3 regions of the Streptomyces sp. NPDC040610 genome follow, and region 1 is predicted to be linked to each of the others. Evidence: riboswitches for the same ligand, from Rfam matches in the RefSeq annotation. Region 1 holds a riboswitch; each other region holds the start of a gene.
What was found. Region 1 has a riboswitch for cyclic di-AMP ahead of ACZ6AA_RS35690 (transglycosylase SLT domain-containing protein). Riboswitches for the same ligand answer to the same signal wherever they lie in the genome.
Positions count from the first base shown of each region.

Region 2: it holds a riboswitch for cyclic di-AMP, as region 1 does, so the genes downstream of both, ACZ6AA_RS11275 (C40 family peptidase) here and ACZ6AA_RS35690 (transglycosylase SLT domain-containing protein) in region 1, are expected to answer to the same signal.
Region 3: it holds a riboswitch for cyclic di-AMP, as region 1 does, so the genes downstream of both, ACZ6AA_RS20950 (transglycosylase family protein) here and ACZ6AA_RS35690 (transglycosylase SLT domain-containing protein) in region 1, are expected to answer to the same signal.

Region 1 is NZ_JBVIXA010000016.1:1,346-11,552, reverse strand. Features, by position in the region: gene ACZ6AA_RS35720 (hypothetical protein) at 1-465, opposite strand; gene ACZ6AA_RS35715 (hypothetical protein) at 1,413-2,249, shown strand; gene ACZ6AA_RS35710 (dihydrofolate reductase family protein) at 2,681-3,325, opposite strand; gene ACZ6AA_RS35705 (serine hydrolase domain-containing protein) at 3,443-4,840, shown strand; gene ACZ6AA_RS35700 (GNAT family N-acetyltransferase) at 5,168-5,641, shown strand; gene ACZ6AA_RS35695 (TolB family protein) at 5,649-6,764, opposite strand; gene ACZ6AA_RS35690 (transglycosylase SLT domain-containing protein) at 7,262-7,987, opposite strand; cyclic di-AMP (ydaO/yuaA leader) riboswitch at 7,990-8,148, opposite strand; gene ACZ6AA_RS35685 (HutD/Ves family protein) at 8,964-9,560, opposite strand.
Region 2 is NZ_JBVIXA010000002.1:1,125,974-1,136,180, reverse strand. Features, by position in the region: gene bioD (dethiobiotin synthase) at 1-273, opposite strand, end outside; gene ACZ6AA_RS11320 (adenosylmethionine--8-amino-7-oxononanoate transaminase) at 270-1,589, opposite strand; gene bioB (biotin synthase BioB) at 1,582-2,757, opposite strand; gene ACZ6AA_RS11310 (8-amino-7-oxononanoate synthase) at 2,955-4,091, shown strand; gene ACZ6AA_RS11305 (DUF397 domain-containing protein) at 4,149-4,373, opposite strand; gene ACZ6AA_RS11300 (helix-turn-helix domain-containing protein) at 4,383-5,243, opposite strand; gene ACZ6AA_RS11295 (ATP-binding protein) at 5,506-5,937, shown strand; gene ACZ6AA_RS11290 (LysR family transcriptional regulator) at 6,016-6,927, opposite strand; gene ACZ6AA_RS11285 (LysE family translocator) at 7,106-7,774, shown strand; gene ACZ6AA_RS11280 (DUF6328 family protein) at 7,767-8,318, opposite strand; gene ACZ6AA_RS11275 (C40 family peptidase) at 8,422-8,895, opposite strand; cyclic di-AMP (ydaO/yuaA leader) riboswitch at 8,899-9,068, opposite strand; gene ACZ6AA_RS11270 (hypothetical protein) at 9,712-10,041, opposite strand; gene ACZ6AA_RS11265 (ATP-dependent Clp protease proteolytic subunit) at 10,049-10,207, opposite strand, start outside.
Region 3 is NZ_JBVIXA010000005.1:496,369-506,575, reverse strand. Features, by position in the region: gene ACZ6AA_RS20985 (ABC transporter permease) at 1-365, shown strand, start outside; gene ACZ6AA_RS20980 (class I SAM-dependent methyltransferase) at 478-1,839, opposite strand; gene ACZ6AA_RS20975 (NAD(P)/FAD-dependent oxidoreductase) at 2,063-3,460, opposite strand; gene ACZ6AA_RS20970 (Ppx/GppA phosphatase family protein) at 3,884-4,828, opposite strand; gene ACZ6AA_RS20965 (DUF501 domain-containing protein) at 5,109-5,633, opposite strand; gene ACZ6AA_RS20960 (FtsB family cell division protein) at 5,719-6,213, opposite strand; gene eno (phosphopyruvate hydratase) at 6,315-7,601, opposite strand; gene ACZ6AA_RS20950 (transglycosylase family protein) at 8,000-8,725, opposite strand; cyclic di-AMP (ydaO/yuaA leader) riboswitch at 8,730-8,913, opposite strand; gene ACZ6AA_RS20945 (LysM peptidoglycan-binding domain-containing protein) at 9,117-10,207, opposite strand, start outside.

The sequences.
Region 1 (10,207 bases):
CTAGGCGGCGTACCAGCCGCGCCAGGCGTTGGACTTGTAGGTGCTGCGCCAGTGGCTGCCGTTGGCGGCCTTGACGACGACAGTGCGGCCTCCGTGGCCCCAGTAGGCGTGGACGGTGTCGACGGCGCGCCCGTTGTTCGGCATCTGCTTCCAGCCACCGGAGTTCTTCCAGATGTGCCAAATCTTGTTGTTCGACGTAACTGCGAAGACTTCGTCGACGGAGCGGTCCTGGTGGGCGTTCCAGTTGACCCTCAGGACATGGCTGCCGCACCTCACGACGGCCCTGTGCCCGAAGTAGGTTCCGCCGTAGCAGCTGCCGCCGCTGCCTACCTCCACGATGTCGGCCAGCTCCTTGGAGGTGTCGACCACAGGAACCTCTTCTGCGGGGGTCGAGGCTCCGGCAGCGGGGGCGAGGGTGGCAAGGACAGCTACCGCCCCGGCCACCGCGATACCGGTCTTGTGCATGTACCGCATATCTCTCCTTCGTTTCACGGGCACGCCCTGTGCCCACAGCCGCGCGTCAGGCGAGCAGGGTGTCTGAGGTCGAGTCCAGGGGTTTGGTGTGTTTTGGGTTTGTTGGGGTGTTCCGGCATGCTTTGGTGTGTCTTGGTGTCGGTGGCTTTCCGTGAGTTGGTCGAGATCTGGGTGGTTTTGCTGCCGCGGTCTTTGTATGTGTCGTTGCGCGTGATGGCATGGAGGCGACGTTGTTCCAGTGCCGAGGGGGGTATCGGGCTTGGGGTTGTGTCCGTGTGGGTGGCGGGCTTGGGGTTGTGTCCGTGGAGTGTGAACGGGCCGTGTACACCCGTGGGTTGTCAGGCGTGCGCCGGGCTCTCCGTCCCTGCCGTAGCGTTCTTGCCCGCGCACGGGTACTGGCCTGGTACCGCTGACGTCTGCGGTACACCTGCGGGTTGGACGGTCTCGGAGAGGGGCTGGGGGGCCGGTGTCTGATGCTGAGACGGCGGCGGCTTCACCGGTCACGTCGTTGAGTTCGGCGTGTGCCGTGGAGGTGTCCGGAGCGGCCTGGACGGGGATGAGGGACAGGCTGGGCAGGGGGCAGGGGGGTGGTGCTGGAGTTCATGCCCCTGGGTGGCGGGGGCGGTTGCCCTGTCGTGGGTTGCCGTGGTTCCGGTCGCCGGCCGGGTTCTCCGGACGGGTTCGTGGGTTTGTGGCTGGATTTGCAGGTGCTCTCTTCCCTGTCTCCCGGTCAGGCGGTATTTCTTCGGTGTTCCTTGCCGTGGTGCAGGGGCGGCCCGGGGCAGGGAAGGGACACTGCGATGACGCATGCGCGGCATTACGGCCAAGGAGACCGGGAGAGTGCCGCACTTGTCGCGCCGTCCGTCCGCGGCCAGAGGGACCAGAGGGACCAGAGGGATCACCAGAGGGACTCGAGGGGTCAGAGGGGTCAGAGGGAGATGACCTCGTTCGACGAGGTGTACGACCAGCCGGACCCCAGGCGTTTCTTCCGTCTCCTGGGTCATTGGGACTATCAGACGCCTGGCCATGCGCAGGGGGTGTTCCGGCGTCTGGCCGCCGCCCGTACGGGATGCGCCCGGGCCGTGGCTCCGGTCACTGTGCTGGATATCTGCTGCTCGTACGGCATCAACGCGGCTCTTCTCAACCACGATCTCACCCTGGAGGATCTGTATGCCCACTACACGTCCCCGCGGGCCGCGGCGCTGAGCACGGCGGAGCTGATCGAGTGGGACCGTGCCTATTACGCGGCTCACCGGCGTCCTGAGGCGTACCGGGTGGTCGGGCTCGACATCGCCGCGAACGCGGTCTCCTACGCTCTCGCTGTCGGTCTGCTGGACGACGGCTTCACCGAGAACCTCGAAACGGCTCCGCCCACCCCCGCGCTCCTGCGCGCCGTGCGGCCAGCCGTTGTGGTCACTGTCACGGGCGGAGCGAGCTTCCTGTCCCCGCGCACGTTCCAGCCGCTTCTCGCCGCTGCTGCCGAACCGGTGTGGGTCGCGGCGTTCGTGCTGCGCACCGGCTCCTACCGCCCTATCGCTGACGGTTTTGCACCGTATGGCCTTGTCACTGAGCGGGCGGCTGCTCCGAGCTATCCGCAACGCCGTTTCACCAGCGCGCGCGAGCAGCGGTATGCCCTCACGGCGGTGATGGCCGCGGGCGAGGATCCCCGGGGCAAGGAGACCGAGGGCTACTTCCACACCGCCCTGTACCTGTCACGGCCCGCGGAAGACGCCGCAGCCTTCCCGCTCACCGTTTTCACGTCTGAGGACGCGTGACTGGCGGTGGGCGAAGATGCGGCGGCTTCCGGCGGCGGCCCTGCAGGTCTGCGATGAGCCCCGCCGTGCGCGTGCTGGTTCGCGGAGAAGTCCGCGACGTCCACACGGCCCGCGCCGCCGCGCGCGGATATAGGTCCGGGGAGTTCTTCTCGGACGCGGAGGGGGAGCTGGGTGTGGTGGGGCCGGAGCCGGTGAGGCGGTTCGACAGGACCGTCGCCCGCTAGGGCTGCGTCGATCTCCTGTGCGCTGACGCGTTCGGATAGATGGGACTGGACCGGTACCGGCTCCTGCCCGGGTCGCCTCGACCCGGGCAGGAGCCGAGGAACCCGCCAGGATCGGCTGACCGCCCCAGGGGTGCGGCTTGGTGGTGTGCTTCCCGGGCAGCCCTGACCGCCAGAGTGGCCGGGCCGGGGGCCGGCCTTGAGATTCGGCTACTTGCGCCAGTACAGGTGGTGTGTCACGCCGCTGGGGCTGGGGACGATGTCCAGGTGGAACCGGTCGAGGAGCTCGTCGGGGGACTCCCAGAGCCGGACGCCGGACCCGAGTTTCATCGGCGAGACGGCCACGTGCAGGGTGTCGACGAGGTCGGCGTCGAGGAACTGCCGGATGGTGGTTGCCCCGCCGCCCAGGCGGACGTCCTTGCCCTGCGCGGCCTCCCGCGCCTGTGCGAGGACCGTGGCCGGGTCGTCGTCGGTGAAGTGGAAGGTGGTGTCGGAGAGCGTGAACGAGGGACGCTTGTGGTGGGTCATGACGAACACCGGGGTGCGGAAGGGGGGCTGGTCGCCCCACCAGCCCTGCCACTGATGGTCGTGCCAGGGACCGCGCTGGGGTCCGAACTTGTTGCGGCCCATGATCTCGGCGCCGATGTTGCGGTCGTAGTCCCGTGTCAGGTAGTCGTCCAGGCCCCGGCTGCCCCCGGGAGCGGTGCGCATGGGCCAGCTCGCTGTGGCGCCGGCCCAGGCGAACAGCTTCTCGGGCTCGACATGGCCGAAGGGCCTCTCCAGGGTCTGGTCTTCACCGGCGGCGATTCCGTCACTTGAGACGTTGAAGTTCTGGACTCTCAGCAGCTGAGCCACGTGTTCCTCCTGTGTTGTCGACAGCGGAGGTGAGACTGGCCGGGCCGGTGAAACTCATCGCGGTATCCGTGGCCGGGCCGTATCCGTGGCCGGCCAGAAACCGGGCTCCCCGGTGGCGTGCTGCGCGTGTCTGCGCCAGCTCGTCGGTGCGATGATGCGGGCGTGAGTCGCGATGTGAGTGCGGGTGTCCGGGCCCGCCTCGACGGCCTCCTGCAGGCACTTGTGGAGTCGGGCGCGGAGAGCGGTCTGCAGGTGGCGGTGTACGTGGACGGGGAGCAGCTCGTCTCGTCCTGTGCGGGGACGTACGATCCGCCCGGGAGCCGGTCACCGGAGCCTGACGCTCCGGCCACGGCGGCCGCTCCGGCCTCGGCCGCTTCGGCTGCGACGGCCGATGCGGCGACGGCCGATGCGGCGACGGCCGCTCCGGCTACGGCGGCCACGGCGTCCGCTTCGGCTTCGTCCGCTGCGGGTACGGCGGCTGTTTCGTCCGCTCCGGTTTCGTCCGCTGCGGCCACGGCGGCTGTGGTGGCTCCGGTGCCGCTTGCGCCCGGCACGCTGATCCACAGCTTTTCCACCGGCAAGGGCTTCATGGCCACGCTCGTGCACGTGCTCGCGGAGCGTGGCCTGATCGACTACGACACCCCGATCGCCCGCTACTGGCCCGAGTTCGCCGCTCATGGCAAGGGCCGGGCGACCGTGCGTGACGCCCTGGCCCACAGGATCGGGATCCCGCAGCTCCCGCCCGGTATCACCCCGGCCGAGCTGTGCGACTGGGACACGATGTGTGCCGTCGTCGCGGACCTTGCTCCGCTGTGGGAGCCGGGCACGGACAGCGGCTACCACGGCTGGACGTTCGGCTGGATCCTCGGCGAGCCGGTACGCCGTATCACCGGCCTTGCTCCGGCCGAGGCCCTTCGCAGGTATGTGACGGAGCCGCTGGGCATCGCGGACGAGCTGTACTTCGGCCTTCCCGAAGCGGAACTTCCCCGTCTCGCACCGCTGGTGGAGGGCAACTGGGCGGCCTGGCTGGAAGACCTTCCCCCGTCCGTGCCCTTCCGCCGTTTCGTCGTGCCGAACCGCGGTGTGTGGACCACCGCGGGCCTGGCCAACCGCCGCGACTACCTGCTCGCGGACATCCCGGCGGGCGGCACCACCACCGCACGGGCGGCCGCACGCATGTACGCGGCGCTCCTGGGTGAGGTCGACGGCGTGCGCCTGATCTCACCGGAGCGCCTGGAGGAGGTCACCGCGGCCGCGGTCCAGGGCAAGGACCGGATGCTCCTGGGCCGGTTCGCCAAGGGGCTCGGCTACTTCCTGGGGCTGCCCGAGATGGGCGGCGAGCGGACGGCTTTCGGTCACCACGGCAGCGGCGGCAGCATCGCCTTCGCCGACCGCGAGCGCGGCCTGGCCTTCGCGCTCACCCGCACCCGGCTGGTCGGCGGCGAGGCGGACCGGGCCGCGCAGCTGGTGGCGGACGAGATCCGCTCCTATGTGCCGAAGACCGCCGCACCGTAGCCCCCAGGGTGGCCCGGCCCGATCGCGGGCCCCGCAGCGCCGCCGCAGGGGGTTCTCTCCGGCACCGGGGCTGCGCAGGCGACACCGAGAGCCGCCCTGGACGGGACAGGGCGGCTCTTGCTGCCGGACCGCACGTGCCGCGCCGAGAACCCGGCGCGCCCGATCTCCCTCCCCCCGGACCGGGCCGGTCATGATCTCTCGCGGACTGGCCGCACACGGCCTGCTCGGCGAAGAGCATCCAGGAGAGGTCACCGTATGAATGCAGTTGTCCGGCGGCCGGCGGACCCGGCTGACAGCGAGTTCTGTCTCCAGCTCCACAAAGCCGCCATGGATGACTACGCCGCGGCGGTCCGGGGCTGGAACCATGAGGACCAACGCACCTGTCACGACTGCGGGTTCGACCCCGGCCGACGGCAGATCATCACCGTCGACGGCGCTGACGCAGGCGTACCGGCCGTCGAGGACCGCGCGCGTGAGATCTACCGGGAACGGATCGAGCTCCACCCCCACTACCAGGGACAGGGCACCGGCGCGCAGCTGCTCCGGTCCCTCCTCGACACCGCGGCCCGGCGGGGCCAGGACCTCCTCCTCGACGTGCTCGCGGTCAACACCCGTGCGTACGCCTTCTACGAGCGGCACGGTTCGCGGGAGGCGGCCCGGCACGGGAGGCGGCCCGGCACGCAGAGAACAACAGAAAGATCCGAATGCGCTGCACCCACCCGCGGACCGGCCAGTGAGACCGTGCGGACCGCCCCAAAGACGCCCCGGGACCACACGCCCTCCCTACGCCCTCCCTCGTGACGAGCGGTCAGGGGAGACGGCGGACGAAGACGTCTGAGGTGTTGTTGGTGTCACCGGGCACGATGTCGTCGGCCGCGGACTGGAAGACCACCTCACGCCCGCCAGCACTGACCGCGTCGGTCCCGGCCGCGGCGGGCTGGTCGGCGACGGTCTCATCGGTGCCCGTGCGCAGATCGCGCAGTACGAGGGAGGGCCCGCTCGTGCCGTGCGGGGCGAACAGCAGGTAGCGGCCCGTGGGATCAATGGCCACACCCCGCACGCCCGCTACGAGCTGGGCGGTGCCCGAGGGCACGTCGTGGACGTAGGTGTCGGTGCCGGAGAGGTAGACGGCCTTGCTGCCGTCGTCGCTGAGCTGGACGAGTGCCGCCGCCTGGGAAGGACCTTCGATCGGGCCGATGGTGGCGCCGGTGCGGTCCCACACGAAGACGTCCTGGGACTTGGCGTCCTGGTAGGCGACATAGCGGCCGTCGCCGCTGAGGGAGGGCCTGGAGGGCTGGGTGTGCTCCAGGCGGGCGACGGTGTGTTTGGCGCCGGTGCTCCCGTCGTGGACCTCGATGCGCTGGCTGGGGGAGGGCTGCCTGAGGTGGACGACGAGGGCGGTGTAGCGGCCGTCCGCGTTCAGCACCGGCTGGTTGCAGCTGTAGGCCGAGCAGTCCGCGGAGACCGTCCTGCCGGTGCTCACCTGGTACTGGCGGATCCGCACGTTGTTCATCCACTGCACCGGATAGGCAACGTACTGCCCGTCACCGCTGATCACCGGGGGCTGGAGCGGGGGCAGGGCACCCATCTGCCGGGGCTGCCGCGTCTGCTGGTCGCGGACGTAGACCCGGCTGTCTCCCGTCGTGCCGTCGGGGGTGAGGTTCTTCGCCGACGAGGAGAAGACGACGTGGCGTGCGTCGGGCGTGATCGAGGCGTGGGAGGAATGGCCATCGGCCTGGGTGCCGTCGGCGGCGACACTGATCCTCTCGACACCGGTCGCGTGGCCGCCCGCGGGCCCGGACGCGGGTGAGGGCTCGGCCGCGGCGCCTTGGGCCAGCAGCACGGTGACCGCACAGACCGCGACCGCCGTGCTCAGCCCGGCCCGGACACGTCTGGTAGCGCTCCGGCTCGTCTTCCCGCTCATTTTCCCCCCAGTCAGAACACGGTTTCTCCCCCGGTTCCTCACCGGAGGACCGCAAGCATGCAACCGCGACGCCGCAGTGGGGTCAAGAGGGCACCGCGACGCCGACACGCTCCACACGGCCCCTCGAGGCGGGCTCGGGCCACATGTGAGCGGCGTACCGTCCGGGGTGCCGGGAGCTCCGCGGCGAGCCCAACGCCCAACCACCACCGCCCGTACGCCCGTTCCGGACCCCGCCGGCCGCCACGACGGACCATGGACCCTTGAAGAAGGCGCCCCACATCCCGTGCCAACACCCCTGCACCACCACCTCATCACCCGATCCCAGAACCCCGCCGACCTGCTCAACACCACCCCCCGCCCCTTCGGCGCCGCGATCACCACCTCACCCCTGAACGAACCGCGCGGCGCAGACCACGAACTGCGCGGCGAGGGAGGACTGCGCCCTGCGCCCCAGCCCAGGAACAGGTACTCACGGCGGGCGAGCCAGGCCGAGGGGTCTAGTACGGACCGTTGACGTTGTCGATCGACCCGTACCGGTCGGCCGCGTAGTTACAGGCAGCGGTGATGTTGGCGACCGGGTCGAAGCTGTCCAACGACGTCCCGGGCAGACGGTAGGCAGCAAAAGTCGGGTCGATGACCTGCAGAAGCCCCTTGGACGGCGTTCCCGCGACAGCGTTGGAGTCCCAATTGTTGGTGGCCAGAGGATCACCAGAGGACTCACGCATGATGTTGCGGTGGATGCCCTCGTAGGAACCAGGGATGCCATGCTGCGCCAAGATGTCGAGCGACTCCTTGATCCAGCCGTCAAGATCGTTGGTGTAGGACTTCTTCGCCGGGGCAACGGCGGGCTCGGCGGCGACCGCGCTGTCACGCTCGGACCGATCCGCCCGCCCGGCCGGACCCTTCGCACCGAGGGTGAGCTTGAGACCGGGTCGGATCATCCCCGGGTCGCCGCCCAGAGTGCCGCGGTTGTCCTGGTAGAGCTTCTCCCAGCCGCCGCTCAGGGAGTGCTCCCGGGCGATCTTGGAGAGAGAGTCACCCGCTTCGACGACGTACGTCCTGGGCGCCGCGGCGGGCCGGGCGACCGTCCCGGACTGCGCCGCGGCAGCGTCGGCCGCGCCGAGCACCGGCAGCGCGAGCACGGCCCCGCCCGTGCCTGCGGCAGCGATGCCCCGGCTGAGCGGGCTGGACTTGGGGCGGCGGTGCTTTCCCTTTGCAGGCATGACGAATTCCTCTCCGTCGCCTACGAGGTGAGCTGTCGGGTTCGGACGGGAGATGTCCGGTCGCACGGCGCGCGACTTCACCCCGAGCCGCTCCGGAATCCGGACCGGCGTCTTACCTGGGTCCCCCGCTCCTGCCGTGCGTAAGTAAGTGGGTAGGAAGGTTTCCGGACAGCGGCAGGATTCGGCGTTCCATCCGGATTGACGGTGACGTTAGGCGAGGAAACCCGGACGGAACAAGAGCAGAATTCAAAGAAGGAATGAACGAGCCCCATTCCTGACGACTGCCGCCCCTCACCTTCTTTGATCAAAAACTCCAACCTTCTTTGCGCAGAACGGAAGCGCGCTCTACAGCCCCCGAAGCCACCGCCTCCCCGTGTGACTCATTTCACCGGACGGCATACGGGCTGGAATACGACCCGACGGCAGATCAGAGCACGCTATTTCGTACCCACTTTCCGCAATGCAGGCGACACTTCCCGTACGCCACCAATGCCCGAAGGAGCAGCTTTTCAGCGCAAAGACGGACATTACGCATGGATGGTTCCCCCGGACCCAGCCAGAAGAAATTGACGAGGCATCGACGACAGAAGACTGCGCAGAACCTAACGGCCCATCAACCCCATCGAATCCACCGAAGAACGAAGAAGACGGAGAATCTGGCGACCCATCAGACCAATAACCAATAGGGAAAACCGGCCAACGGGAAGACTGAGAGCGCGATGCCACAACTACCGGGTGCACCCTGGACGCACCGGCCACCTGTATGCGCAGCTCTCCCCGGACCATCGGCGCTCCACGCGGTCCAACAGCCCTTCGACCCGCAGCGCATGACGCCACATCACGAGCATCCCGGAGACCCATCAGACCAGCACCACCAGCCGAAACCAACGCCGACACACACCACCCAGAAACCCGCACAAGACAACGGGCCGGTCCGTACGGTCAGCACGCCAGCACTGCAGGCGCACCGGGGCCGTCAGCGCGCCGGGGCGATCCTGATCTCGGCCACGATGCCATCGCCGCACAGGGCCAGCGCTCCCGGCCCTTCGTGACGTACGCAGTCGAGACGGCCGAGCACAGCCTCCGGTGCGCCCGGTGCAGTGACACTGATCCCTCCGGTGACCGCCATGACAAAGACGATCTCACCCACAGTGCACGCCACCGTGACCGCCCGCACACCGATGACGGGGAGGATCTGCACATGCGCCGTCGCCCGGCCCCTGCGGGTCATCACGTTCAAGTCGCGGACCGCGCCCGCCTTCAGCTCGCAGCCTGTCGCTGCGTCACCGGAGAAGGAGAACGGGGCCAACAGCGCGACCGGCTGTCGTGTGCCGTCCACGGTGAGGACCATGCCTTCCCCTTCGACCAAGGTGATCACGCGATCGACCCCGGGAAAGGAAGAGAAGGGCCCTTCTGTGCCCACGTCCGCGACGCTCACCCGCCAGTCGAAACCGTCCACGGGCTCCACCGAGGCCAGCGACACTCGCATCGCACCCGATGCGACCTCGCGGGTCACACCACCGCCGTTCTTCCACGGCACGCTCGAGTATCCGCTCCAGTGCAGAACATCCATGCCCATACGCCGCCGCCTCCCGCTTCCCTCGCCCTGCCCCGATTACCCTCACCACCGCCACCCGGACTTTGTGCCCTCAGACCGCAGAAGCACGCCGAGACAAGTGACCACTGATCCCCAGGCCAGCCTACGTGCCAGCCAGATACACAGAGCAGGCTCCACTTCACCGCCGGGCCCAAGACACAGACCCGCCAACCGCGGACACCAGGCCACGAAGGCCCAGACGCTCGCATTCGCCTAGCCGAAAGGCTTAGCACCCATGGGCACTGGCTCCACGCGCACGAGGCCGACTGACTCAGAAACAGATTCCTGTGCCGCCTCTTCTGCGCTACCTACGCCCCGTCGCACCGGGGGCTTGCTCGTGCACGAATCGGCAAACGGGCTGCGCGGATGGGCAATGACCGCTCGGGATGCTCACGACATAGTGGAACCACTGAGGCGACCTGTCGACTTCTCCATACGAGTCTGCTGATGAAGCACCACGGCCAGCGCGCCCCCGAGTCGCGGGCCGATTTCCCTGTTCGAGCTCTCAACTTCGGTCAGGGTTTGCATGAATTCTGTAGCAGACCGAAAGGGCGCGGTCGTGTCAGGAACTCTATTCCCAGAGCTCGGCCATGTATCCGTGCGCCGAGCGCAGAAATCGATAT
Region 2 (10,207 bases), on a different contig from region 1:
GGCGGGCGAGACCGTCGGCAGCCCCGCCCTGCGCGCGGCCGTCGAGGGCGCGAGGGGCTCGGGGAAGCGTGCCAGCTCCACCGGGGTCACCCGGTCGCCCGCGAGCCGCAGCACCTCGTCGACGTCGCCCGGGTCCCCGGGGCCGACGCCGGTCTGGGCCGGCTTGAGGACGGCGACGCTGCGCCCGGCCGCGAGGGCCACCGCGGCGACGGCCGCCGTCGTCACCGTCTTGCCGATCTCCGTGCCCGTACCGGACACCACGAGCACGCTCACGCCGAGACCTCCCCGCTCGCCTGTGCCGCCGCGCACACCGCGCGACCGATCTGTGCCACGTCCGCGTCACCCGTGACGAACGGCGGCATCGTGTAGATGAGGTCGCGGAACGGCCGCACCCACACGCCCTCCCGCACCACCGCGCTCGTCGCCGCCTCCATGTCGACCTGGTGGTCGAGCTGCACGACACCGAGCGCGCCGAGGACCCGTACATCACGGACGAAGGGCAGCTCGGCAGCCGGGGCGAGCGCGGCCCGCAGGCCCGTCTCGACGCGCTTGACGTCCGTCTGCCAGTCCTTGCCGAGCAGCAGGTCGATGGAGGCGTTGGCGACCGCCGCGGCGAGCGGGTTGCCCATGAACGTCGGCCCGTGCGCGAGCACCGGCACTTCGCCCCGCGCGATGCCCGAGGCGACCCGCTCGGTGCACAGCGTCGCCGCCATCGTCAGATAGCCGCCGGTCAGGGACTTGCCGAGGCACATCACATCGGGCGTGACACCCGCGTGGTCCGCCGCGAACAGCGCGCCCGTGCGGCCGAAGCCCGTCGCGATCTCGTCGAAGACGAGCAGCACGTCGTGCGCGTCGCACGCCTCGCGCAGCGCGCGCAGATAGCGGGGGGAGTGGAAGCGCATGCCGCCCGCGCCCTGCACCACCGGCTCGACGATGACGCCCGCGAGTTCGTGGGCGTGCTGTCCGATCACGTCGTGCAGATGCTGCGCGTACGCCTCGTCGTAGGTGTCGAAGCCCGCCGGGGGCTGGTCCGCGAACACCTGCTGGGGGAGCACGCCCTGCCAGAGGCTGTGCATGCCGCCGTCGGGGTCGCACACGGCCATGGGCTGCCAGGTGTCGCCGTGGTAGCCGCCGCGCCAGGTCAGCATCCGGCGCTTCTCGGGCCGCCCGAGGGAACGCCAGTGCTGGAGGCACATCTTGACCGCGACCTCGACGGACACCGAACCGGAGTCGGAGAGGAAGACATGCTCCAGGCCGTCCGGCGTGAGGTCGACAAGTCGCTTCGCGAGCCGGACGGCGGGCTCGTGCGTGAGCCCGCCGAACATCACGTGGCTCATGCTGTCCAGCTGCTCGCGCACCGCGTCGTTCAGGACGGGGTGGTTGTAGCCGTGGATGGCCGACCACCACGACGACATGCCGTCGACCAGCTCGCCGACGCCCGCGACGCGCAGCCGCACGCCGTGCGCGGACTCCACGACCAGCGGGTCCTGGCGGCCGGGCATCGGGCCGTAGGGGTGCCAGACGTGCGCGCGGTCGAGGTCGAGGATCTCCTTGACGTCCAGGCCGGACGCCGAGTGTGCGTCAGGCATTGGGCGCCACGTCCGTTCCGGCGCCACGGCGGCGTACCGCCACCAGGTCCGTGCGCGGCCCCGGCGTCGCGGGCGCCTCGGCCTGCGCGGCGGGCGCCGTGGCCTCGGCGGGAGTCTCGTCGGCGGTGTCCTGCGAGCCGCAGACCGAGCCGCAGCCACCGCCCCTGCGGTGCTCCGGCAGCGTCACCTGGTCCGTGGTCTCCACCTCGAACCCGGCGTCCGCGATCATCTCCAGGTCGGCCTTGCCGGCCTGGCCCTCGCTGGTCAGGTAGTCGCCGAGGAAGATCGAGTTGGCGAGGTGCAGGGCGAGCGGCTGGAGCGTGCGCAGGTGCAGCTCACGGCCGCCCGCGATGCGGACCTCGATGTCCGGGCAGACGAACCGGACCATGGCGAGGATGCGCAGGCAGCGCTGCGGGGTGAGGTTCCACTCCTTGGCGAGCGGGGTGCCCTCGAAGGGGATCAGGAAGTTCACCGGCACGGAGTCCGCGTCCAGCTCGCGCAGCGCGAAGACGACGTCGACCAGGTCCTTGTCGGTCTCGCCCATGCCCGAGATCAGGCCCGAGCAGGCGGAGAGCCCGGCCGCGTGCGCCTTCTGCACGGTGTCGACACGGTCGGCGTAGGTGTGCGTCTTGGTGATGTCGCCGTACGTCGCCTCGGACGTATTGAGGTTGTGGTTGTAGGCGTCGGCGCCCGCGCCGCGCAGGCGCTCCGCCTGGCCGTCGGAGAGCAGGCCGAGGCAGGCACAGACCTCGACGCCCTCGTTCTGCTCCTTGATCGTCTTGATGGTGTCGGAGACCCGGTCGACGTCCCGGTCCGTGGGCCCGCGGCCGCTCGCCACCAGGCAGACCCGCTTGGCGCCGCCGGCGAGCCCGGCCGCCGCGGCCTTGGAGGCCTCGTCCGGCTTCAGCCAGGTGTATTTGAGGATCCCGGTCTCCGCGCCGAGCCGCTGCGAGCAGTACGAGCAGTCCTCCGGGCACAGGCCCGACTTGAGGTTGACCAGATAGTTGAGTTTCACCCGTCGGCCGAACCAGTGGCGCCGCACCTTTCCGGCCGCCGCCACCACGTCGAGCAGGTCCTCGTCGGAGGTCGCGAGCACCGCGAGCGCCTCTTCACGGCTCGGCAGTTCCCGCCGAAGCCCCTTGTCCACCAGCGTGTTGAGCAGATCCATGGCGCCGATCCTGACGCACGCCGGAGTTTCTGACCATGGAGATTCCGTACAACAGAAGCATCAGGAGGTGTGGGTATTGCCACACCATGGCCCGGTGGTGCGGCCGCTAGGGTCTGTGCACTGTCTACAAACACCCCGGTCCGTACGTCCCGTCTGCGCACGGCACGTACGTCGACCCGTGACGCCCCGGAGGTCCCATGGCTGGCTCGCCGTTCGACTGGATCGACGAGCAGGCGCGGCTGCGTGCACAGGCGGGCCTGGTGCGCACGCTGCGTCCGCGCCCGGCCGAATCCGATCTGCTCGATCTCGCCGGAAACGACTACCTGGGACTGACCCGGCACCCGGAGGTCACCGCCGCGGCCGCGGCCGCTGCCCGGCGCTGGGGTGCGGGCGCCACGGGCTCCCGCCTGGTGACCGGCACCACCGAGCTGCACGCCGAACTGGAACGTGAGCTGGCCGACTTCTGCGGCTTCGAGGCGGCCCTCGTGCTGTCCTCCGGTTACGCGGCGAACCTCGCCGCCGTCACCGCGCTCGCCCCGCACGGCTCGCTGATCGTCTCCGACGCGGGCAACCACGCCTCCCTGATCGACGGCTGCCGCCTCGCCCGCGGCACGACCCAGGTGGTGCCGCACACCGACCCGGCCGCGGTGCGCAAGGCGCTCGGCACGCACGAGGGGCCCGCGGTCGTGGTGACCGACTCGGTGTTCTCCGTCGACGGGGACGCGGCGCCGCTGTCCGAGCTCGCCGCCGTCTGCCGCGAGGCCGGGGCGGGCCTGGTCGTCGACGACGCGCACGGGCTCGGGGTGCTCGGGGACGGCGGCCGTGGCGCGCCGCACGCGGCCGGGCTCGCGGGGTCCGCCGACACCGTGGTCACGGTCACTCTGTCGAAGTCGCTCGGCAGCCAGGGCGGGGCCGTGCTCGGCCCGGCCAAGGTCATCGCCCACCTGGTCAACGCGGCCCGGACCCTCATCTTCGACACCGGGCTCGCCCCGGCCGCCGCCGGTTCGGCGCTCGCCGCCCTGCGCCTGCTGCGCCGCGAGCCGGAACGGGCCGTCCGCGCGCGGGCGGTGGCCACGACGCTGCACGAACTCCTGACCGAGGAAGGGCTTTCGGCGGTACGTCCCGACGCCGCCGTCGTCTCCGTGCGCGCGCCGTCGCCGGAAGCAGCGGTGCGCTGGGCGGCCGACTGCCGCCGCGAGGGTCTGGCCGTCGGCTGTTTCCGCCCGCCGTCGGTTCCCGACGGCGTCTCACGGTTGCGGCTGACCGCACGTGCCGACCTGAGCGACGCACAGGTCGCCGAAGCCGTCGCCACGATCAGCCGCACCGCACCCTGACTCCTGAGATCTGGCACCTGAGACCTGGGTCCAGGGTCCGGCGCTCTCACCCGGGCTTCACCGAAGGGCGTCGATGAAGTCCTCCCAGGCGGCAGGGGAGAAGAGCACGGCTGGACCCGCCGTGTCCTTCGAGTCGCGCACGGCGAACAGACCGGCGAGCGGTCCGGAGCCGAGCGGCGCTGTTTCCACGCAGTTGTTCATTCCATTGCTGCGGCTGCTGCGCCGCCACCGCGCGTCCCTGAGAGACGTGCTGGAGGGAACGGACCGAGGCAGTGCAGTCATGGTGCCTCCTTACGCGCCGTCACCTAACCCGGCGATGAAATCCATTGAATCCTGAACGGAAAGCGCCTGTCCCTGAAGAGAGTTGAAGGCGTCGGTATACGCCTGAAGGTCTTCTTTCCGTTCGAGGTAGAGGCTACTCGTCAAGTGGTCGAGAACAACCACATCCAGATCAGAAATGTTCGGAAAGGAGAGAATAACGAAAGATCCGATGAGTCCGATGTGCTCGCCGGAGACGAACGGCAGCACCTGGATGCGTACTTGAGGAAGGCGCGCCGCCTCCAGGAGCCGCCGCAACTGCCCGGCGAGGACCTCGGGACCGCCGATCTGACGCCGGAGCACCGCCTCGTCGAGGATCACGCTGAGCCGCAGCGGCGGCTCGCTGCGCAGCACGTCCTGCCGCGCGAGACGCACCTGCACCAGGGCCCGCACCTGCTCCTCGGGCAGCCCGCCGAGCGCGGCACGTGTCACCGCGCGGGCGTAGTCCGGCGTCTGCAGCAGACCGGGGACCACGGTGGTCTCCAGGGTGCGCACCCGGCAGGCCTGTGACTCCAGACTGATGAAGTCGCGGTACGCCGGGGGCAGCAGACCGCGGTAGGCGTGCCACCAGTGGTGCCGCCCGTTCTCGTCCTCCCCGCCCGCGAGCACGACCAACAGCTCGCGCAACTGCGGATCGTCGACCTCGTACGCCTCCAGGAGCAGTCGCACGTCCGAGGCGCGCACCCCGGAGCGCCCGGTCTCGATCCGGCTCACCTTCGACTGGTGCCAGCCGACCCGGGCGGCCGCCTCGCCGCTGGTGAGTCCGGCCTGCCCGCGCAGCGCGCGCAACTCCGCGCCGAGCTTGCGGCGCCGCACCGCGGGACCGTACTGCATGTCCGTCTCCTTCCGGACGTCCGCGCCAACCGTACGGGACAGCGGGAGACTGTAGAGGAAGCGCCAGTGTTGCGCCCAAATACGGTCTGCCGTCGCAGAGTTCACCGCTTCGAGCGACAGATATATGCACATCTCGGTGGATCGCCGCGCGTCACCGGCCCAGGAGTGGCACTCTGGCGCGAAGCACCAGTTCCGGGACTGTCCTCGAGTTCTTCCGCCACGAGTCGGAGTCCGGTCCCGGTGGGAAAGGGACAGTGTCGCCATGGCAGACCTCCAGGAAGCATCAGTCACTCTGCCGAGCGATCCTGTCTCGGTCGCAGCCGCCCGCAGGTATGTGGCGGACACCTTGTCGGAGTGGGGCCTTCCGGCCGACGCCGATGTCGCCGACACGGTGCGGCTCATCGTCTCCGAACTCGCCACGAACGCCGTCCAGCACACCCTCGGCCAGTCCCCGACCTTCACCGTGGACGTGCAGCTCGACCGCGACGAGCAGCTGCGCATCGGCGTCACGGACAGCCACCCGCGCTTCCCCCGGCGCCTGCCCGCCGCCGTGCAGCAGGACAACGGCCGCGGCATGGTCATCATCCGCTGGCTCACCGCCGAGTGCGGCGGCAGACTCTCGGTCTGTCCGACGGCGGAGGGCGGCAAGACGGTCTGGATCACCCTGCCGTGGTCGGTGCCGGTCCAGAGTTGACGCCCCGCGGTACGCGGCGTGCGGGCCCGCGGGCACCACAGGCGCGCGGGGCCGTCGGCGGCCGGGGCACGCGGTGCCTCAGGTGGCCGAGCGGCCGAACGTCCCCCGCAGCAGCGCGCGGAACGTGTCCGCGGCCGGGCTCGACTCGCCGGTGCGGTGGCCGACCCAGATGGTGCGCCTGAGGTCACCCGGCTCCAACGGCCGGACGCCGACCGGCGTCGCCGCCGTGCGGGCCACCATCTCTGGGACCACCGCGGCGCCGAGACCCGCGCTGACCATCGCGCACACCAGCGCGTAGTCCGGCGTCTGGACGAGCACGGCGGGCGCCGCCCCCGCCCGCGCGAGCGCCGCCTCCACGCCCTGCCGCGGCGGATGCGCCGGCGCCATGCTGATCAGGGGCTGGCCGGAGAGCTCGGCGAGCGGCAGCCGCCCGGTGCCCGCCGTGAGCGCGTGCCCCGGCGCCGTCACCAGCACCAATTCCTCGACGAGGACCGGCTCCAGGGTCACGGACGCGGGCGGCGCGGGCAGCTCGGCGGGTTCGTACGTGTGCGTCAGCGCCACATCGGCGTCGCCCGCCGCCACCGCGGCCACGCCCAGCGGCGGCTCGTAGCCGGTGACCGTCAGCTCGACGTCCGGATGCGCCCGGCGGAACGCCGTCAGGGCGGGCGGCAGCAGATGGATGCCCGCCGTCGTGAACGTGGCGACCCGCAGGCGCCCGCCCGACAGGCCCACGAGCTGCGCCAGCTCGTGCCGGGCCAGCTCCATCTCGTCCAGGACACGGCGGGCGCGCGCCAGGAGCAGCTCGCCCGCGCCGGTGAGCCGCGCGCCCCGGTGGTGCCGCACGAGCAGCGCCGCCCCCGCCTCCCGCTCCAGCTTGGCGAGCTGCTGGGAGAGCGCGGGCACCGTATAGCCGAGCCGTTCGGCGGCGCGGGTGATGGAACCGGCTTCGGAGACCGCCACGAGCGCCGCGAGCCGCGTCGGGTCGTACATGCCGTGCCTCTTCCTGTGGCCGTGGCCCGCCGTCCTGCCGCGGTACCCGGACGCCGTCGCCCCGCCTTCCGGGACCGCCGCCGGATCCTACCGGCAGCCCAGCCTAAACAGATGCTTAAGGAAGACGCAGAAGATCTCAAATACCTGCTGAAGGCTCACCCGCGGCAGAGTGGCCGTCATGGACGCTCAACTGGTCGCCTTCACCGGCGTCGCCGCAGGCATGGTCGCCATGCCCGGCGCCGACTTCACCGTCGTCGTACGCAACGCGCTCGCCTCCCGCCGCGCCGGAGTGCTGTGCGCGCTCGGCATCGCGGCGGGACTCCTGGTGCACACGGCGCTCGCCGTCGCCGGGGTCGCGGCCGTACTCGCGGCCGTGCCCGCGCTGTTCCGCGCGCTGCAGCTGGTGGGCGGCGGTTATGTGCTGTACCTGGGGGTGCGGGCGCTGCGGGCGGCGCTGCGGTGGGAGGGGCGGCCGGGTGCGGGGGAGAGGCAGGACAGGGAGGCGGCTGCGGGGGAGGAGGGTGTGCGGGCGGTGGCCGGTGGGCGCGGCGGTGGTCTGCGCGAGGGCTTCCTCACCAACGCCCTCAACCCCAAGGCGTCCCTGACGTTCCTGAGCGTGCTGCCTCAGTTCGTGCCCGCGGGGAGCCCCGCGATGCCGCGCACACTGCTGCTCGCCACGATCGTCGTGGCCTTCGCGCTCCTGTGGTTCCCGGCCGTCGCGCTGCTGGTGGACCGGGTCGGCCGTCGGCTGCGCGAGCCCCGCGTCGCCAGGGCGATCGAGGGCGGCACCGGGGTGGTGCTCACGGCGCTGGGCCTGGCGCTCCTCGTGGAGCCGTTGTTCACGTAGCCCCATCGGACGGGCCGTCGCTCTGTTGCTGCCGTCGCGCGACCGTCCACGGGAGCAGCGCCCACAGGCCACCGGACACCAGCAGCGTGGCCCCGGCGGCGCAGAAGGCGCCGGTGCGGCTCGCCGCCACGTCCACGACGAGCAGGACCGAACCGGTGAGCGCCAGGGCGAGGACGGCGAGTCCGGCCCCGGCGAGCCGCGACGACACCTTGACGACGAGCGGCTTCGCGCCGCGCCCGAACAGCCCCCGGTGCAGTGCGGCGGGTGCGGTGAACAGAGCGGCCGCGAGGACGGCGAGCAGCAGCGTGGTCACGTACGTGGCGCGCTGGAGGGTGTCGAGCGAGGGGAAGCGGGGGGTGAAGGCGAGTGTGAGCAGGAAGGCGAAGAGGAGCTGCACGCCGGTCTGAGTGACCCTCAGTTCCTGGAGCAGCTCGAAGAAGTTGCGGTCGGCGCGTTCCAGCGGGGTCTCGTCGCGGCCTCGGCTGGCGTCGTGCGCGGCGGTGCCCGCTGACCGGGGGCCGTCGGTGGGGACGTTTTCGGACATGCACTACGAGTATCCCGGGCCGCCGCGAAGCACTCCTCGCGTCGGCCCGGTCACGCCCGGACGGCGGTGCCTGCCCGAAGGCGCCGTCGTCCGGGCACTCAGGTCAGCGGACTCGGCCGTACCAGACGCTGTTCGTCCAGATCTTCTCGAGGCGTACCACCGTGCCCCGCTTCGGGGCGTGCCAGATCTTGTTCTTGCCGGCGTAGATGCCGACGTGGTAGACGTTCCGGCCGGAGTGGAAGAACACCAGGTCGCCGCGGGTGCGGTTGCCCTTGGAGACATGGCGGGTCTTGTTGTACTGCTGCGCGGCGGTTCGCGGCAGCTTCTTGCCCACGCGCTTGTACGAGTAGAGCGTGAGGCCCGAGCAGTCGAACCGGCGCGGCCCCACGGCTCCGTAGCCGTACGGGGAGCCCTTCTTGGAAGCCGCGATCTTGAGCGCCTTCGTCCCGTGTGTGGCGGCCTCGGCCTCGGAGACCAGACCGGGTGCCACGATGGTGCCGCCCACGGCGGCGAGCGTGAGTGCCGATGCGGTACCGGCCCTCGTCAGCAGCGACGGAACACGATTCAGCGCAGTCATGCGCAACCCTTCGTCAGCCGCCTGTGAAGGATGACCTGTCGGGTTCGGGCAGGCGAAGATGCCCGGTCGCGTCGCGACTTCACCCCAAGGGCCGGCCGGTCTCCCGGACGGTCCGCCTTGCTGGGTCCTCCACTCCTGCCGATGCACAGATGTCGACCGGGCATCCGGGTGGCGGCAGGACTCGGCGTCCACCCGGACCGCCCCGCCGCCTGTGGCGGGGGCTTGTCGTCGGAAGGGATCTTCACCCGAGAGTGGCCAAAAAACCGAGCCGAATCGGCTGTATGTGAGGCTCCTCACGACTGACCCGTTCGGGTGGACAGAGCCGGAAAGGGACCTGGATCACAGTCGGAGACGATTGCCCGAACAGCACTGGAACGTCCGGTTCCGGCTGCCGCGTAAGGGAGTTGTGCAACTCCAGGGGCACACGCGTGCGAGTGTTTCCTACGCTGAAAGAGCTACCACCTCTGGTCGCACCCCGGTCTGGACCGGAAGTGGCGCGACACCCGTCCGCGCGGCCCGCACCCTCAACGTGCGGACGGCGCGGACGCGCTGAGGCCGTGGCGCTCCGACGGGCGTCCGGTGCGACGGCGCACCTCGGGTGCGCGGACGCGAAGGAGAGGGTGCGGCGCGGCGCGGGGCGGTGGGGGACCGGCAGGCTCGGCCTCGACGGCCCCCGTCAACTCGTAGCAGAAACGCTTGGCCGACTCGCCGTTTATAGGTGCCTATAGGTGCGCTGTTCATGGGGGCGCTGTTCAAAGGGGCGCTTCATCGGTGCGCTTCATCGGTGCGCTCACCCCACCCCCCGGGGCTGATCGGTCATCCACCCGTCGGTGGCGCCTCCTCGCCGACCGCGGGCGGCGGCACGGTCACACGCGCGGCACGTCGCTCGCCGTCCAGCGTGCGCAACGCCCGGGCCAGCGTCGTCGTGTGGACCTCCGCCTCGCCCCGCTGGTGCATCAGCGTCAGGGCGTCCCGCAGCTCCGTCGCCCTGCTGACGAGGGCTTGTGCGGCGCGCAGGCCGCCGTACGTGTGCTCCGCGCGCGCCGGATTGATGCGGCCGACGAGGTCCACGACCGCGAGATAGGCGTCGATCAGCTCGCCCTCGGCGCGGGTCAAGGCGGGCAGCGGCGGCAGTTCGGGCAGCACCCGGGCCTCACTCGGCGGTCGTGGTCGTGGCCCCGCGGTTCGGTACGACCCGGTCCACCAGGCCGAACTCCACCGCGGCCGCGGCGTCCAGGACGGTGTCGCGCTCGATGGCCGCCGCGATCCGCTCGGCGTCCTGCCCCGTGTGGCGCCCGAGCATCTCCTCCAG
Region 3 (10,207 bases), on a different contig from region 1:
CGATCCTCGTCGCCGTGCTCGGTGTCATCAACACCCTGGCGATGTCCGTCTTCGAGCGGAAGCACGAGATCGGGATGCTGCGTGCGATCGGGCTCGACCGGGCGAAGATCAAGCAGATGGTGCGGCTTGAGTCCGTGGTCATCTCGCTGTTCGGCGCGGTGCTCGGTGTCGGCCTCGGTCTCTTCCTCGGGTGGGTCGCCGGAGACAGCATCTCCGGCACCGTGACCACGTACTCGATGGAGGTGCCCGTGGGGCGGATCGTGATCTTCCTTGCCATCGCGGGTGTGGTCGGTGTCCTGGCCGCAGTGTGGCCCGCGCGGTCCGCTGCGCGGCTGAACCCGCTGCAGGCCATCAAGTCGGAGTGACGCTTGCGCTGTGCTGAGCGGGGCCCCGGGGTGAGCACACCCCGGGGCCCCGCTTTCGTCATACGGGGGCTTCGCCCCCTGGCCCCCCTTGTTGCCGCTACGCGGCTCGTCCTCAAACGCCGGACGGGCTGGGGTCTGCCTGCTGCGGGCTTGGATCCCCGGCATGCGGGACAGGGGCGCCTCGCCAGTCCCTGGCTCGCAGGGGCATCCCCGAATTGCCCTTCTGCGGTGTGCGGACCGCCAGGACCTGGTTGACCCCTATGCGGTTGTTCTCGAAGGCCAGGGCCGATGCCGCCATGTAGAGGCGCCAGATGCGGGCGCGGCCGGGGGAGGTCAGGCGGACCGCCTGGGGCCAGTGGGACTCCAGGTTGGTGACCCAGTGGCGCAGGGTGAGGGCGTAGTGCTCGCGGATGGACTCCACGTCGCGGACCTCGAAGCCCGCGCGCTCCAGGAGGCCGACGGTGGTGCCGAGGGGGGCCAGCTCGCCGTCGGGGAAGACATAGGCGTCGATGAACTCGTCCACGGAGTACGCCGACTCGTCGACCTGGGGGCGGCGGGCGATCTGGTGGTTCAGGAGGCGGCCGCCGGGCTTCAGGAGGGCGTACAGCTCGCCCGCGTAGTCCAAGTAGCGCTCGGAGCCGACGTGTTCGGCCATGCCGATGGAGGAGATGGCGTCGTACGGGCCGTCGCGCACGTCGCGGTAGTCCTGGACGCGGATCTCGATGCGGTCGGTGAGGCCCTCCTGGGCGATGCGCTTCCTGGCGAACGCGGCCTGCTCCTGCGAGAGCGTGACGCCGACGACCCGCACGCCGTACTCACGGGCGGCGTGGATGGCCATGGAGCCCCAGCCGCAGCCGACGTCCAGGAGCCGCATGCCGGGCCTCAGGTCGAGCTTGCGGGCGATGAGGTCGAGCTTGTCGCGCTGGGCGTCCGCCAGGGTCGCGTCCGGGGACTCCCAGTAGGCGCACGAGTAGACCATCGAGGGGCCGAGCACCAGCGCGTAGAAGTCGTTGCCGACGTCGTAGTGGTGGCTGATGGCCTTCTTGTCGCTGCCCTTGGTGTGCCGGTGCGGTCTGCCGGGCCTGCGCATCTCCTCGCGCGGCACGGGCGGCGGCACGAACGGCGCGGCGAGCGCGAACAGGGCCCGGGCGGCGGCCCTGACCTGCGGGTCGCGCAGCTTCTCGGTGAGGCTCGGGGCGTCGTCGGAGCGCTCCCAGATGAACTCGGCGAGCAGGTCGAGGGCCGCGTACAGATCGCCGTCGACATCGATGTCCCCGGCCACCCAGGCCCGCGCGAGCCCCAGCTCGCCCGGCTTCCACAACAGGCGGCGCAGCGCGCGACGGTGGCGTACGACGAGGGTGGGGGCGCCCGGCGGCCCCGCTTCCGAACCGTCCCAGGCCCGGATCCGAACCGGCAGCTCGGTTCCCACCAACTGCTCGGCAAGATTCTGCAGCCGCAGTGCGGCGTCCTGCATGGCGCACACCTCCGTGATCACAACCCGGAACGGAACGGTCCAACACCACGTAAACACCAACGGGCGGCGCGCGCAGTCCCGTTGCACCGTTACGAATATGCAAAATGCATGTAGCGGGCATCTAGGGACGCCAGGGAACGCCGAAAGGGCCCCCGCACCACGGATGGCGGGGACCCTTTCACGCTGTACTGCGGGTCTTGCTGCGGGCCCTTGGCCCAAGCCGTCAGGAGGCGGCCTTCTCCTCGACCGGAGCGGCCGGGGCCTCGGCCTTGACCGCGGGCTTCGGGGCCGGCTTGGCGGCCTCGTAGAACTCCTCGCGCGGCGTCTCCATGGCGCCGAGCGAGACGACCTCGCGCTTGAGGAACATGCCGAGCGTCCAGTCCGCGAAGACGCGGATCTTGCGGTTGAACGTGGGCATCGCCATGCCGTGGTAGCCACGGTGCATGTACCAGGCGAGACGGCCCTTGAGCTTGATCTTCATCTTGCCCATGACGATCATCGCGACGCCCTTGTGCAGGCCGAGGCCCGCGACCGCGCCCTTGTTGGCGTGGCTGTACTCCTTCTGCGGGAAGCCCCGCATGCCGGAGATCACGTTGTCGCCGAGGACCTTGGCCTGGCGCAGGGCGTGCTGGGCGTTCGGCGGGCACCAGGCGTTCTCGTTGCCCGCCTTGCGGCCGACGACGTCCGGCACCTGGGCGTTGTCGCCCGCGGCCCAGATGTAGTCGGTGCCCTGGACCTGGAGGGTCGTCTGGGTGTCCACGTGGCCGCGGGGGCCGAGCGGCAGACCGAAGCGCGCGAGCGCCGGGTTGGGCTTGACGCCCGCGGTCCACACGATGGTGTTGGAGTCGACCTCGAGGCCGTTGTTGAGGACCACGTGGCCGTCCACGCAGGAGTCCATGCCGGTCTTCAGGTAGACCTCGACGCCGCGGCCTTCCAGGTGCTCCTTGCCGTAGGCGCCGAGCTTCGGGCCGACCTCGGGGAGGATCTTGTCGGCGACGTCGACGAGCAGGAAGCGCATGTCCTCGCGCGTCACGCTCTTGTAGTACTTGGCCGCGTCGCGGGCCATGTCCTCGACCTCGCCGATGGTCTCGGCACCGGCGAAGCCACCGCCGACGAAGACGAAGGTGAGCGCCTTGCGGCGGACCTCCTCGTCCGTCGTGGAGTCGGCCTTGTCGAGCTGCTCGAGCACGTGGTTGCGCAGGCCGATGGCCTCCTCGATGCCCTTCATGCCGATGCCCTGCTCGGCGAGGCCGGGGATCGGGAAGGTGCGGGAGACCGCGCCCATCGCGATGACCAGGTAGTCGAACGGCAGCTCGTACGCCTCGCCGACGAGCGGCGCGATCGTGGCGACCTTGCGGTCCTGGTCGATGGTCGTGACCCGGCCGGTGAGGACTTCCGCCTTGGGCAGCACGCGTCGCAGCGGGACGACGACGTGCCGAGGCGAGATGCTGCCGGCCGCAGCTTCGGGGAGGAAGGGCTGGTACGTCATGTACGAGCGCGGGTCGACGACCGTGACGGTCGCCTCTCCGTAGCGCATCTTCTTCAGAATGCGTCGAGCTGCGTACAGGCCTACGTACCCACCGCCTACTACGAGGATCCTGGGACGCTCCGTGGTGCTCATGCCATCGAGTATCCACCCCCTCCCCGGGGGTCGCTCGTGCGCCCCTTCACAAGCATGGGTGGGGCCTCTGCTACACTTCGCCGCCCACGTGACGGAGGTCATGACCGCACGAGGGAACCACCGCCCCACGCGAGTCGTTGTCAACCCCTCGTGAGCTGCCGCTCCTGGCTCCGGCGCCCGGTGGACCACCCCCTGGTTCACACCCCGGCAACACCCCGGAAGCACTCCCGGCACCCGCCTTCGGGCCCGCACCCCGCCCGTTCCCGGGCCGAACTCCTCAAAACCTCGCCCAACAGGGCCGATTTCCTTGTGAAGAACTTCACGAACTTTCTCGGCGGAGCCCCGGAAGGAAGCGTTCCAACCCCCCTCCGGGCCGCTCAGAAGTGGTCCGACACGCTCAGCCGATCAAGGTACGGGCCCCTCTCAGGCGATCGACCAGGCGATCCCGTCGAGGATGTCGTGCTCGCTCACGACCAGCTCGGCCGCCCCGGCCCGCTCCATGATCGCGAGCAGGACGAGGACGCCCGCGGCGATGACGTCCACGCGGCCCGGGTGCATCACGGGGATCGCCGCGCGCTCGGCGTGCGTGGAGCGCACCAGCATGTCGGCGATCTCCGCCACGCGGGCGTAGGGGAAGCGGGAGTGGTGGATCGCGGCGGAGTCGTACGCGTCCAGGCCGAGGGCGATGCCGGCGACCGTGGTCACCGAGCCCGCGAGGCCCACGAGGGTGTGGGCCTCGCGCAGCGGGACCGTCTCCTCCGCGAGGTCAAGGGCCGCCTCGATGTCCGCGCGGATCGCGGCCAGCTGGGCCTCGGTGGGCGGGTCGGCGGAGACGACGCCGTCCCGGACGAGGTGGCGCTCCGTCATCCGCACGCAGCCGACGTCCACGGAGCGGGCCGCGCGCACGTGGTCGTCGCCGACGACGAACTCCGTGGAGCCGCCGCCGATGTCGACGACGAGGTACGGGCCCGGCATGTCCGGGTGGCCCTTCAGCTCCCTGGTCGCGCCCGTGAAGGAGAACTCGGCCTCCTGGTCGCCGCTGATCACCTCCGGTTCGACGCCGAGGATGTCGAGGACGCCGCGCACGAAGTCGTCGCGGTTCTCGGCGTCGCGGGAGGCGGAGGTGGCGACGAAGCGGAGGCGCTCCGCGCCGTGTTCCTTGATGACCTCGGCGTACTCGCGGCAGGCCGCGAACGTCCGCTCCAGCGCCTCCGGGGCGAGCCTGCCCGTCCGGTCCACCCCCTGCCCGAGCCGGACGATCTCCATCCGGCGGTCCAGGTCGACGAGTTGCCCCGTCCCGGGGTCGGCGTCGGCCACGAGCAGGCGGATGGAGTTGGTACCGCAGTCGATGGCGGCCACGCGGGTCATCGGAGTTCTCCTTGTCGTTACGGTGCCGTCGGACGGAGCTGTGCCCACCCGCCGCCCCTGGCGGCCCAGCTGCCCACAGCGGGGGGCGACAGCAGCGGGTCGCCCCGTGGGCGCCGGGGGGCGGGAGCGCCTGCCCGCCGAGCCGCCCAGCCGCCCAGCCGCCCAGCCGCCCAGCCGCCCAGCCGCCCACGGCGAAGATACGGCCCACCGCAGGTAGCAAGGGTGGGCGGGTGGGGAATGCCCGCCGCGGAGCGGTGGGCCGGGTGACCCCGGTGCCGGGTCAGGCGGGGTCGGCGTTGCCCACGCAGGGGCCCTTCCGCCACCACTCCGGCAGCAGGGCGATCGCTTCGTCGCCGAGGGGGTTCACGCCGGGGCCCGCGGCCAGGGAGTGGGCCACAAGGACGTGCAGGCACTTCACGCGGTCCGGCATGCCCCCGGCCGAGGGGAAGCCTTCGAGGACCTCGATGGAGTCGCGCCGCGCGATGTAGTCCTCGTGGGCGGCCCGGTACGCGGCGGCCAGCTCGGGGTCGGTCGCGAGCCGCTCCGTCATCTCCTTCATGACGCCGTTGGCCTCGAGCGTCCCGATCGCGGACGCGGCCCGCGGGCACGTGAGGTAGTACGTCGTGGGGAACGGCGTGCCGTCGGGCAGCCGCGGCGCCGTCTCGACCACGTCCGGGTTGCCGCAGGGGCAGCGGTGGGCGATCGCGCGCAGACCGCGCGGCGGGCGTCCGAGCTGCTCCTGGAACGCGGCGATGTCGGCGTCCGTGGGCGCGGTGGGCTCGGTCTGGGGCGGGGGCGTCTGCATGCCTGTCTTTCGGTTCGTTCGGTTCTGCGGCGAGGTTCAGGGGTGGACAAGGTAGCGGGGACGGGCGGCGCGGCGGGCGGACACGTCAGTCGTCGTCGCCCCGCTCGGCGCGGTCGGCGCTGTCTACGCCGTCCCACACGTTCGCGTACCAGGGCCGGTCCGCCGCCGCCTCGTCACCGCGGTGGTCCGCCGCGGCCGCCGGGTCGATGACGGTGAACCCGGTCTCGCCCGGCATCACATAGTGCAGCCGGTCCCGGACGCGCTGCTCGGCGTACGCGTCGTCCTGCCAGCGGGCCTTCTCGTCGCGCAGGCGCTCCACGTTCTCGCGGTGCTCGGACTGCTTCTGCCGCTGCTCGGCGATCTCGGCGCGCTGCGACACGTACTGCCTCATCGGATAGGCGAGCGCCACGACCAGCGAGCACACGACGAGCACGAGGAGCGCGGCCCGGCCGGTGAGCCGGGAGCGGCGGGCCTGGCGCTTGGTCTGCGAGCGGTAGACGCGCTCGGCGGTCTGCTCGCCGAGCAGCCGCAGCCGGGTCGCCGTGGAGAACCGGTCCTTGTCCCGGACTTTCCCGGCCATGTGTCTCGCCTCCCCAGTACGCGCGTACGTCCCCGCACACGGTACGGGACCGAGTACGGGGACGTACGTACGACTGGCTAGGGCTTGGCCCGCGAAGCGGCTCAGCCCTTGAAGCGGGGGAACGCGCTGCGGCCCGCGTACACCGCCGCGTCGTCGAGGATCTCCTCGATGCGAAGCAGCTGGTTGTACTTGGCGACGCGGTCCGAGCGGGCCGGGGCGCCGGTCTTGATCTGGCCGCAGTTCACGGCGACGGCGAGGTCGGCGATGGTGACGTCCTCGGTCTCGCCGGAGCGGTGCGACATCATGCACTTGAAGCCGTTGCGCTGGGCCAGCTCGACGGCGTCGAGGGTCTCGGTCAGCGAACCGATCTGGTTGACCTTCACCAGGAGGGCGTTGGCGGAGCCCTCCTCGATGCCGCGGGCCAGGCGCTCGGGGTTGGTGACGAAGAGGTCGTCGCCGACGATCTGGACCTTGTCGCCCAGCTTGTCGGTGATGACCTTCCAGCCCGCCCAGTCGTCCTCGAACAGCGGGTCCTCGATGGACACGAGCGGGTACGCCTCGACGAGCTCGGCGTAGTACTCGGTCATCTCGGCGGCCGAGCGGGACTTGCCCTCGAACTCGTACTTGCCGTCCTTGTAGAACTCGGACGCGGCGACGTCGAGCGCGAGCGCGATCTGCTCGCCGGGGACGTAACCGGCCTGCTTGATGGCCTCGACGATGAGGTCGAGGGCGGCGCGGTTGGAGTCCAGGTTCGGCGCGAAGCCGCCCTCGTCGCCGAGGCCGGTCGACAGACCCTTGGTCTTCAGGACCTTCTTCAGCGTGTGGTAGACCTCGGCGCCCCAGCGCAGCGCCTCGGAGAAGGACTCCGCGCCGATCGGGGCGATCATGAACTCCTGAATGTCGACGTTGGAGTCCGCGTGGGACCCGCCGTTCAGGATGTTCATCATCGGAACGGGCAGCAGGTGCGCGTTCGGGCCGCCCAGGTAGCGGAAGAGCGGCAGGTCGCTCGCCTCGGAGGCGGCGTGGGCGACGGCGAGGGAGACGCCGAGGATGGCGTTGGCGCCGAGCGAGCCCTTGTTGTCGGTGGCGTCGAGGTCGAACATCGCCTGGTCGATCAGGCGCTGCTCGGTGGCGTCGTAGCCGACGAGCTCCGGGCCGATCTGCTCGATGACGGCGAGAACGGCCTTCTCGACGCCCTTGCCGCCGTAGCGGTTGGCGTCTCCGTCACGCAGTTCGATGGCCTCGAAGGCGCCGGTGGAGGCGCCGGACGGAACCGCGGCGCGGCCGGTGGACCCGTCGTCGAGGCCGACCTCGACCTCGACCGTGGGGTTGCCTCGGGAGTCCAGGATTTCCCGGGCTACGACGACGTCGATGGACGGCACGAGCATCTCCTTCTGGGATGTGACGCTAGGGGCGCATGGCGTGCACCACTGGGGGCGCGGGCTTGCGCATGGCTTGCATGGTCTTCATCGGCCCTGCGTCTCCTGAGCCTAACGGGCCCGGGAGCTTCGGCCAGCCGACCGCCCGCCCCGTGGGACGGCCATCGGGCCAATTCCCTGGGAATCAGGACGGAACCACAGGTTCTTACCGGTCGGTAGCTTCGCCCTGGGCGTACTTCGGAGCCGCCGGGGCACCCGGCAGGGCCGCCCCGGACAGCACCTCGCCCCGGTGCGTACGGGGGATACGCGCACCGGGGCGAGGGAGACCCGTGGGGACGGGGGCGCTCCGCGGGACGGAGCGGGGGCGCTGTCCGGACGGGCCGGACAGGCGCGGGTCGGGCTCAGCCTCAGCTGAGGTGCAGCTGCTGGCCCGGGTAGATCATGTCGGCGTCGGAGATGATGTCGCCGTTGAGCTTGTAGACCTTGTGCCAGCCGCCCTTGACGTCGTGCTCGTCGGCGATCTTGGACAGGGTGTCGCCCGTCTTGACCTTGTACTCGCCGTCGCCCTTCTTCACGACCTTGCCGGTCGGGGTCTGGACGGTCTTCTTCGACTCGGTCTGCGGGGCGGCCTGCTGCGGCTTCGGCTGCGGCTTGGCCTGCTGCTGCGGCTGAGCCTGCTGCTGCGGCTGCTGCTGGGGCTTGGCCTGCTGCTGGGGCTGCGTCTGCTGCTGCGGCTTCTCGGCACCGCCGCCGTTGTACGGGGCGCTGGTGAGGCCCACGCCACAGCTCGGCCAGGCACCCTTGCCCTGGCCCGCGAGGACCTTCTCGGCGATCTCGATCTGCTGGGCCTTGGAGGCCTTGTCGGCGGTGGCCGCGTACTTCGTACCGCCGTAAGCGGCCCAGGTGGAGGCGGAGAACTGCACGCCGCCGTAGTAGCCGTTGCCAGTGTTGATGGACCAGTTGCCGCCGGACTCGCACTGGGCGACCCGGTCCCACTGGTCGACGGTGGCGGCGTTCGCGGTACCGGCGGCCATCAGCGGGGCGGCGACGGCAGCGCCGGTGACACCGACGACGGCGGCCGCGCGGGTGGCCTTGGACGGACGACGGTGCTTGCCCTTGCCGGAAAGCAGCATGGAGTGATCCCCTCACCGACGCCTGCGAGGTGAGCTGTCGGGTTCGGGCGGGTGAGTGCCCGGCCGTACGGCTTCCGTACGACTTCACCCCTAGCCGGTCCTGCGCGTCGTGCGGCCACTGGCCGCTCAACGCGTGGGCCCGGCGCTTACCTTGGGTCCCCCGCTCCTGCCTTCGGCGCTCGAAGCGACGACTGTTCCCGTCCGGCCGTTGGCAGGATTCGGCGTACCGACCGGCGGGGCCCGCTGTGGCGAGCGGTCACGACCGTAGACAGGCAATCACCGGAATTTCAAAGACGATCAGGGCTTCTGAGACCCATCTCTCACTTGCCTCTCACCGTCTTTAAACCGGACATTCACCGCGAACTGCCAGTCAATTTCCGCTCCGCAAGGCCTACTTCCGGTCCGCCTCCGCGGCCTGTTCCTCGCTCAGGTCGAGTCGCTGACCGGGGAGGATGAGATCCGGGTCACCGCCCACGGTCCGCTTGTTCTCGGCGTAGAGGGTGGACCAGCCGCCGTCAAGGTCGTGCCGGTCGGCGATCTGCGAGAGGTTGTCGCCGGAGCGGACCGTGTAGGTGCCCGCGGGGTCACGGGCGTCACGCGCGTCGCGCCCTTCACCGCGCGACGCGTGGCGGCCCGCGGAGCCCGCGCCGCCCTTCTCCGCCTCGTCGGCACTGGAGCCGCGGTGGCGGCCCGAGGGAAGGCCGGAGGAGTCCTCGGAGCCCTCCGCGGAGTCGTCGGCGCCCGACGGCTCACGGCCCGCTTCGGACTCGGCGTCGGGCGAAGTGGTGCCGCGGTCGCCGGACTTGCCGTCCTCGTCCGCCGAGCCCTTCTCGCCCCTCTGTCTGCTCTTGTCGCGTTCGTCACTCTTGCCGGCCGAGCTGTCGCTGTCGGGCTTGCGGTGCTTGCCGGTCTCCTCGGACTTTCCGTCCTCGGCGTCCGCGCCGCGCTCCTCACCCTTCGCGTCGGCGGAGTCCTCGGCGCCCTTGCCGTCCTTCCCCTCGCCCTTCTCGCCCTTCTCGCCGTCCTTGTCGCCCTTGGAGTCCGTGGCGCCGTCGGACGGCTCCGCGGGCTTCGACGGGGCGACCGGGAGGCCCGGGTCGACGTCGGCGGCCGCGCCGCCCTTGCTGAGGCCCGCGGCCGGGCCGCAGTTCGGCCACGCGGCGGGGCCCTGGTCGGCCAGGACCTTGTCGGCGACGGCGATCTGCTGGGAGCGGCTCGCCTGGTCGGCGCTCGGCGCGTACGCGAGGCCGCCGTAGCTCTCCCAGGTCTCCTGCGTCAGCTGCAGGCCGCCGTAGTACCCGTCGCCCTTGGCGCTCCACGCGCCGCCGCTCTCGCACTCCGCGACCTTGTCCCACGTCGAGGCGTCGGCCGCGTGCGCGCCCGTGGCGCCGAGCAGCGGGATGGCGATGGCGGATCCCGTGACGCCCGCCGCGACGACGATCGCCGGGGCCTGGCGGGGACGGCGGTGACGGCCTTGGCCGG